Priestia megaterium: one gene and its partner. The main gene of each other region encodes a partner of the protein of the gene in region 2 in a complex. Links are inferred from orthologs where the notes say so. Each region holds a gene or a part of one and is shown on either strand. Other genes may lie near its edges.

The links. Proteins that work in one complex are often made in the same cells at the same time.
Region 1: the proteins of metK (region 2) and groL are in contact, whole or in part, in a cryo-EM structure (PDB 8P4O), measured with the Escherichia coli proteins. The link is inferred for Priestia megaterium from one-to-one orthologs.

What each region holds. Positions count from the first base shown.
Region 1 is NZ_CP085442.1:223,721-227,783, reverse strand. What follows is about bases 1,094-4,063. They hold groL (chaperonin GroEL), read right to left. Parts: upstream 3,410-4,063; coding sequence 1,778-3,409; downstream 1,094-1,777. Other genes in these bases: LIS78_RS01325 (CPBP family intramembrane glutamic endopeptidase), read left to right, coding at 4,061-4,063; groES (co-chaperone GroES), read right to left, coding at 3,477-3,761; LIS78_RS01340 (AAA family ATPase), read right to left, coding at 1,094-1,619. Outside these bases: LIS78_RS01345 (DUF58 domain-containing protein), read right to left, coding at 1-657; more of LIS78_RS01340, read right to left, coding at 669-1,093.
Region 2 is NZ_CP085442.1:4,745,992-4,751,076, forward strand. What follows is about bases 1,327-4,224. They hold metK (methionine adenosyltransferase), read right to left. Parts: upstream 3,428-4,224; coding sequence 2,225-3,427; downstream 1,327-2,224. Other genes in these bases: LIS78_RS24590 (glycosyltransferase family 4 protein), read left to right, coding at 1,327-2,193; pckA (phosphoenolpyruvate carboxykinase (ATP)), read left to right, coding at 4,052-4,224. Also shown: LIS78_RS24580 (gamma carbonic anhydrase), read left to right, coding at 1-313; LIS78_RS24585 (phosphatase PAP2 family protein), read left to right, coding at 505-1,029; more of LIS78_RS24590, read left to right, coding at 1,048-1,326; more of pckA, read left to right, coding at 4,225-5,085. UniProt on the Escherichia coli protein: Catalyzes the formation of S-adenosylmethionine (AdoMet) from methionine and ATP.

The sequences.
Region 1 (4,063 bases), 4.5 Mb from region 2 along the record:
ACGAGCCGTGGCCTTCCAATCAATAGACCCTAATCGGTCACCCGGCTGATATTCTCTAATGCCTGTCACTAACGTAGTAGATTGATTCCCCGTCGAAACTTCATTTTTCCCTTCTTCTATTCCTGCTAAAAGAAACGGAATATCTATCTCATGAATCTGAGGATAAACGATAAATCGCTGCTGCAGCGGATAATATGCCTTCTTTTTTACAATTCCTAATAAATCACTCAGTTCAATCGAAATCGTAAAAAATTCATATTCTCCTCTTTCTACAAACGATCTTTTATACGGAATAACGGCGTTTCGTTGAAAAAGCGGATAAATTGTTCTTTCTTCTTGATCTAAAAAGTTAATCTCCTCTTTCACTGCTGCCATATAAACAGGAAAAGCCGAGGAGCGTGTAATGTGAATGTCATACGAAAGATGATCTCCAGCGAATCGAGGCTGTAGCTTCACATCACGAATAACATTCCATTTCTTTAACGGATAAAGCAAAACGGCTACCGCATATAACCCAAAAGGTAAGAAGCTATAAAATAAAAACCAGCTGACAAATCCCCCTTGAAACATGGCGTAAGAAAACGTAGCAGCAAAGATGCAAAATAAAACGAACCAGTCTCTACATTTATTCCATATCACTTTTATATACTGTTTCATAAAGTACCCTCTTACCTTTTAACAGGTACTTTCGTAACAGCCATAATTTGCTTCATCACATCACTCGCTGTTAAGCCGCTGTACTGGGTATCAGGTCTTAGCGTTAATCGATGTGCACACACATACGAAGCAAGCTCTTGAACATCATCAGGAAGACAGTAATCTCTTCCCTTCACTAAAGCATATGCTTGAACGGCCTTCATAAATGAAACCGTTCCACGAGGACTAATACCTAACGAAACATGTGGATGAGAGCGCGTTTTACGAATGATTTCAATGATATAGTGCTTGATCGCATCGTCTACATAAATACTGCTTACAGCTTTTTGAGCCTGTACTAATTCTGGAATGCTCATGACGGGTTTGACATCTTCAAGATTGATCTGGGTGGATACGCCATTTAAAATTTGAAGCTCCTCTTCTTGCGTAGGATACCCCATGCTTAATTTGAATAAAAAACGATCCAGCTGCGCTTCCGGCAAATGATAGGTCCCATCAAAATCAACAGGATTTTGAGTAGCCATCACAAAAAAAGGTGCTGGAATTTCCCGGGTGATACCATCGGTTGTTACATGATGCTCAGCCATTGCTTCTAAAAGCGCCGATTGGGTTTTAGGAGAAGTCCTGTTAATCTCATCAGCGAGTACAATGTGGCTCATGATAGGACCTGGACGAAAATGAAATTCCATGTCTTTCGGACTGTAGATAGAAACACCTGTTACATCGGACGGCAGCAAATCAGGCGTGAATTGAATTCGTTTAAACTCGGCATCAATCGATTTGGCCAGTGCCTTCACGAGCATCGTTTTCCCCACACCCGGCACATCTTCAAGCAAAATATGCCCCTTTGCAAGCAAAGCAACTAAACTCAACGTAGATACATGACGCTTTCCAATTACAATTTGATCGATGTTTTCTAATACTTGATTTAATTTACTATTAATATGATCGAGCTGAATCAACGAAGCTCCCCCTTAAAACTCAGTTAAGCCTTGAGTTTAGTATGTTTTTCAATAAACATAGTACTATCTTAACAAATTTTAAAAAAATCTGAAAATATTAATGCACGCAAAAAAGCGACCAAGTGAGTACTTGATCGCTTTTTCAGAGAGGGCAGTGATTACATCATGCCGCCCATTCCACCCATGCCGCCCATGTCAGGCATTGCAGGAGCTGCGTTTTCTTCTGGCTTGTCAGCAACAACTGCTTCAGTTGTTAAGAACATAGCCGCTACAGAAGAAGCATTTTGAAGAGCTGAACGCGTTACTTTTGTTGGGTCAACGATACCAGTGTCTAGCATATTTACCCACTCGCCAGTTGCAGCGTTAAATCCAGTTCCAACTGCTTCGCCTTTTAGACGCTCAACGATTACGGATCCTTCTAAACCAGCGTTGTGAGCGATTTGACGTACAGGCTCTTCAATCGCACGTAATACGATGTTGATACCTGTAGCGGTGTCACCGTCAGCTTCGATGCTTGCTACTTTATTATAGATATTTACTAATGCAGTACCACCACCAGCTACGATACCTTCTTCAACCGCAGCGCGCGTAGAGTTTAATGCATCTTCAATACGTAATTTACGTTCTTTTAACTCAGTTTCAGTTGCCGCACCAACTTTAATTACAGCTACGCCACCAGCAAGTTTTGCTAAGCGCTCTTGTAATTTTTCGCGGTCAAACTCTGAAGTTGTTTCTTCAAGCTGAGCTTTGATTTGGTTTACGCGTGCTAGGATATCTTCTGCGTTTCCTGCACCGTTTACAACTGTTGTATTTTCTTTTGTTACAACAATTTTAGAAGCGCGACCTAATTGGTCGATGCTTGCTGTTTTCAGGTCAAGACCAAGCTCTTCAGTGATTACTTCTCCGCCTGTTAAGATCGCAACGTCTTGTAGCATTGCTTTACGACGATCACCGAAACCAGGAGCTTTAACAGCTACAGCTGTAAATGTACCGCGAAGTTTGTTCACAACTAATGTTGCTAAAGCTTCGCCTTCTACGTCTTCAGCGATGATTAATAGAGGCTTGCCTTGTTGAACAACTTGCTCTAATACCGGTAAGATTTCTTGAATGTTACCGATTTTTTTGTCTGTAATTAAGATGTACGGGTCATCTAATACAGCTTCCATTTTATCTGAATCAGTTACCATGTAAGGAGATGCGTATCCACGGTCAAACTGCATACCTTCTACCACTTCTAATTCAGTTGTGAAACCTTTTGACTCTTCAAGTGTGATAACGCCGTCGTTACCAACGCGCTCCATTGCTTCAGCGATTAGTTGACCTACTTCTTCGTCAGCCGCTGAGATAGCCGCTACTTGAGCAATTGAATCTTTACCTTGAATTGGTTTAGAGATTGCTTTTAGTTCTTCAACCGCTACAGCTACAGCTTTTTCCATACCTTTACGGATACCCATTGGGTTAGCACCAGCCGTTACGTTTTTAAGGCCTTCTCTGATCATTGCTTGCGCTAAAACTGTTGCAGTAGTTGTACCGTCACCAGCAACGTCGTTTGTTTTGCTAGCAACTTCAGCTACTAATTTAGCACCCATATTTTCAAATGCGTCTTCTAATTCGATTTCTTTTGCAATTGTTACACCGTCATTTGTAATAAGCGGTGAACCGAATTTCTTTTCTAATACAACGTTACGACCTTTTGGTCCAAGCGTTACTTTTACCGCATTTGCTAATGTATCTACACCACGTAGCATTGCGCGACGTGCTTCTTCGCTAAATTTAATGTCTTTTGCCATGTTCTTTGACCTCCTCAAGATATTCTTAATAATCTATTTTTTACGTATGATAAGTTTGTGGTTAAAATTAGCCGATTACAGCTAAAATATCGCTTTCGCGTAAAATTAAGTATTCAGTACCTTCATATTTCACTTCAGTACCTGCATATTTTGAGAAGATGATACGATCGCCTGCAGCTACTTCTAAAGCTACACGCTCACCGCTTTCTAATACTCGGCCTGTACCAACAGCCACAATTTTACCCTCTTGTGGTTTTTCTTTTGCACTGTCCGGTAACACGATACCGCTTGCTGTTTTTTCCTCAGATTTTACAAGTTCAATCACTACGCGATCACCTAATGGCTTTAACAAGTGAAACAACCTCCTCAAATAATATGTTTGCATTTTTATTAGCACTCAACCTCAACGAGTGCTAACACAATTATTATATTAAAACAAAGTGGGTTTTTTTTGCAAGTATTAAACAAAAAAAATTTAAAATTTACGACAACTACATATAATAGTCTTAGATTTCGACGATTTTGAGAAATAAAGCATTCTTTTCTCTGTTCAATAATATGTATGTTACAATACGAGCAAGAAGAAATTACTAACTTCACAGTACTTCTTCGACATATATACATAAAAACCTTTTAAAGGAGTATAGAAGATTG
Region 2 (5,085 bases):
TATTGAGGATGATGTGACAGTAGGACATCAAGTTATTTTACATAGCTCCATCATCCGCAAACGCGCGCTCATTGGCATGGGTTCTATTATTTTAGACGGTGCGGAAATTGGCGAAGGTGCTTTTATCGGTGCTGGAAGCTTAGTGCCTCCCGGTAAAAAAATACCGCCTAATACTCTCGCACTCGGCCGACCTGCTAAAGTGATCCGCACTCTGACAGAAGAGGATTTAAAAGATATGCAGCGCATTCGTACAGAATATGTAGAAAAAGGGCAGTATTATAAGTCTATTAAGAAACCTGATTCTTCATTATAAAGGAAACGTTCCCTCAGAAAGTCATACTGAGGGAATTTTTTTAGTATCTCCACAAACTCTCCAATCATGTTCTATTCTCTCCACAATTGTAAAGAAATTTCCATATTAATTTACATCGTTTTAGTACTGCCTCCACAATTAAAGATTAAACTGAATAATAAAGACGTATTTATTGAAAAGGGAGCGACTCTATGAAAGCCAAGTTAATTCAGTATGTATACGATGCCGAATGCCGATTATTCAAAAGCGTAAACCAACATTTTGATCGAAAGCACTTAAATAGATTTTTACGTTTACTAACTCACGCCGGCGGAGCCGCGTTTACCATTGTGATAGCGTGCTTGCTGCTATTTCTGCATCCTTCATCCGTCGCTTACGCTTGTGCGTTTTCTCTAGCCGTTAGTCATATTCCTGTCGCCATGGCTAAAAAACTATATCCGAGAAAACGACCTTATATTCAATTAAAACATACAAAAGTATTAGAAAATCCATTAAAAGATCATTCATTTCCATCTGGGCATACAACAGCTATTTTTTCGTTGGTTACCCCTCTTATGATTGTTTATCCAGCCTTCGCTGCCGTTCTTTTGCCTCTTGCAGTAACGGTAGGAATTTCAAGAATTTATCTCGGTCTGCACTATCCGACGGATGTCATCGTAGGCCTGATGCTGGGCATCTTTTCAGGTGCTGTTTCACTGAACATATTTTTAACTTAATTGATAGGAGGAGTACTAATGAGAATTGCTTTATTTACGGATACATTTGCTCCAGAAGTTAACGGAGCTGCTAAAACACTTTATCAATTTACTCAGTATGTCAAATCAAAGCAAATTCCCATCCAGGTATTTGCTCCTGAATTTGCTCATGACCAGTCATTTTCAACGTATGTTCACCGTTCGCCCAGCATGCCGTTTTTCCTTTATCCAAACAGCCGCTTTTCATTGCCAAACGTTCTAAAAATTAAAAAGCAGCTGCAGGAATTCAATCCTTCTATTATTCATTTGGCCACTCCTTTTACAATGGGGCTTTGCGGCTCCTATTACGGGAAAAGATTAGGTGTTCCTCTTGTCGGCTCTTATCATACCAATTTTGATGATTATTTATCTCACTATGAACTTGAAAAAATGCGTGTACCACTGCAAAAATATATGAAATGGTTTTATAAACCTGTACAAAAAATATTCGCTCCCTCTGAAGTGACCAAACAGCAGCTAGAAGAACAAGGGTTTTACAACGTAGCTATTTGGTCGCGAGGAGTAAATCATAAATTATTTCATCCCCACTATGACCGCTTTGATATTCGTATTAAATATAATATTAAAAAACCCTACATTTTAACGTATGTAGGAAGATTAGCTAAAGAAAAAAACGCTGATTTTTTAATAAAAATCGCACGATCTCTACCTGATCATATCCGCCATCAAGTTCACTGGGTTATTGTGGGAGACGGCCCTTTAAAAGAACAAATGCAGCAGCAAGCATCTGAGCATATGACATTTACAGGCTTTCTTGAAGGTAAGCAACTTGCTCATATCTATTCATCATCTGATTTGTTTGTTTTTCCTTCAGAAACAGAAACCTTCGGAAATGTTGTACTGGAGTCTCTTGCTTCTGGAACTCCTGTAGTGGCAGCAAATGCAGGAGGAGTTAAACAGATGGTTCAGCATGGGCGAAACGGCTACCTTTGCAAACCTCAGTCCTTAGAAGAATTCAGTTCGGCTATTACAGGTTTACTCGATGATTTGCATCAGCGGCTTCACTTTGGCCATGCAGCGAGACACTATGCTCTTACTCAATCATGGGACGTTATTTTTCAGCATTTGCTTTCGGAATATGAAGGTGTCGTAGAAAAATCTGCTGAAGGTATTCAATGGGCATAAAAAAATCTCCGTTTTCACGGAGATTTTTTTATTATTTAGCTAAAGCTTGAGTTTTTAATGCTTCCGCTTTGTCTGTGAACTCCCAAGGAAGCTCCACATCCGTACGACCAAAGTGGCCGTAAGCTGCTGTTTGCTTATAAATTGGGCGACGTAAATCAAGCATTTTAATGATGCCTGCTGGACGTAGGTCAAAGTTTTTGCGTACTACGTCTACTAGTACTTCTTCAGAAACTTTTCCTGTACCGAATGTATCAATTGAAATAGATACTGGTTGTGCAACACCAATTGCATATGCTAGTTGTACTTCACATTTATCAGCAAGATCAGCTGCTACAATGTTTTTCGCAACATAACGAGCTGCATAAGCTGCTGAACGGTCTACTTTTGTTGCGTCCTTACCAGAGAATGCACCGCCGCCGTGACGAGCATATCCGCCGTAAGTATCAACGATAATTTTACGACCAGTTAAACCAGCATCTCCTTGAGGACCGCCGATTACGAAACGTCCTGTTGGGTTAATGAAATACTTTGTATTTTCATCAATTAACTCGTTTGGAACAACTGGATTAATAACATATTCTTTTAAGTTACGTTGAATTTGCTCTAACGTTACTTCTGGGTGATGCTGAGTTGAAATAACAATTGTATCGATGCGAACAGGTTTGTTGTTTTCATCATATTCAACTGTTACTTGTGTTTTACCATCCGGGCGAAGGTAAGGAAGAATTTCTTCTTTACGTACTTCTGTTAGACGGCGAGCAAGTTTATGAGCTAATGAAATTGGAAGAGGCATTAATTCTTTTGTTTCGTTACATGCATAACCAAACATTAACCCTTGGTCTCCAGCTCCGATTGCTTCGATTTCTTCATCTGACATTTGACCTTCACGTGCTTCTAACGCTTGGTCTACACCAGCAGCGATATCAGCTGACTGCTCGTCGATAGATGTTAATACTGCACAAGTTTCAGCATCAAATCCGTATTTTGCACGAGTATAGCCAATTCCTTTAATTGTTTCACGAACTGTTTTAGGAATATCCACGTAAGTAGAAGTTGTAATTTCACCACTTACTAAAACTAAACCAGTTGTTACGCTTGTTTCACAAGCAACACGAGCATTTGGATCCTTTGCTAGGATAGCATCAAGAATTGAGTCAGAAATTTGGTCACAAATTTTATCGGGATGTCCCTCTGTAACAGATTCTGACGTGAACAGACGACGTTGTGTTGACATCAGTTTTCCTCCTTATAAATACGATACATTGTGATACGGTACTCATTCCCTTATTTTCATTACACGTTAAAAAATATAAAAAAACCTTTCCTTGTATCGAGGAAAGGTATCAAATTCTACATAAGCCTTTCACTCTTATCGATCAAGGTTGTGCCCTTGCATCAGGTTAGCACCTTATCGTCTACACAAAAAAATGACGATGGTTGCTGGGTTTCATAGGGCCTGTCCCTCCACCAGCTCGGGATAAGAGAGTATCCGTTCAAGGACATATAATACATGAAAAAGCGCTTCACTGTCAACAACATTCAAATGGAAATCATCTCTTTATGTTTGAATCTGTTTTAATGTAACATACTCAAATTCTTAAATAGTACATCTTATTAAGAATCATCACTAAGTTTGGTTAATAAGACAGATCAAAATGAGGCTTTCACTTGAAATAGCTTCACTTTTTTCGCTTCTAGCACATATACATGTGTCTAAAATAGGTATAACGTACATTTTTTTATAAGACACAAACATTTTTAGTGAAATAGTATAGAATAATTAAATAAATGTGTTATACTAATTATAAATTTCAAACATTAATGAATAAATAATAGCTAAAAAAGGAAGGTAGTGCACATGAGTACTGTTGATATGTCTATCGAATTAAATGGTTTGCTTCAATTAAAAACAACAAAACACCAATTATCTGTTCCACAACTTGTTGAAAAAATTCTAGCTCGACGCGAAGGAACGCTGACTTCTACAGGTGCTGTGTCAGTCGAAACCGGAAAATATACAGGTCGCTCTCCTTTAGATAAATTTATTGTAAGCGATGCTGTGTCTTCAAAAACGGTTGAATGGGGACCTGTCAATCAGCCAATTTCTGCTCAGCGATTCGATGCGCTATACAAAAAAGTCTTAACCCACTTAAAGAAGCAGGATGAACTTTTTGTTTTTAATGGATATGCTGGAGCTGATAAAAAGTATCAGTTACCAATTCAAGTAGTTAATGAATTTGCATGGCACAACCTATTCGCTCAGCAGTTATTCATTCGCCCTTCAGCCAAACAAAAAACAAATGATGACGTGAAGCCGTTTACAATTGTAGCAGCTCCAACGTTCAAAGCTGATCCTGAAACAGACGGGACGAATTCTGAAACCTTCATTATTCTTTCATTAGAGCGACGCATTGTGCTAATTGGAGGAACTGAATACGCTGGTGAAATGAAAAAATCTATTTTCTCAGTGATGAACTTCTTGCTTCCTCAAAACAATATTCTATCCATGCACTGTTCTGCTAACGTAGGAGAAGAAGGTGACGTTGCATTATTCTTTGGTTTATCTGGAACGGGTAAAACAACGCTTTCTGCTGATGCAAACCGTCGTTTAATCGGAGATGACGAGCACGGTTGGTCAAGCTCTGGTGTATTTAATATTGAAGGAGGGTGCTACGCGAAGTGCATTCAGCTTTCCGAAGAAAAAGAACCGCAAATTTTCAATGCAATTCGCTTCGGCGCCGTATTGGAAAATGTAGTGTTAAATCAAAATACGAAAGTAGCAGATTACAATGATAATAGTTTAACAGAGAATACTCGTGCCGCTTATTCAATTGACTCTATTGATAATACGGTATTGCCAAGCGTTGCTGGGCACCCTACAGCTATTGTCTT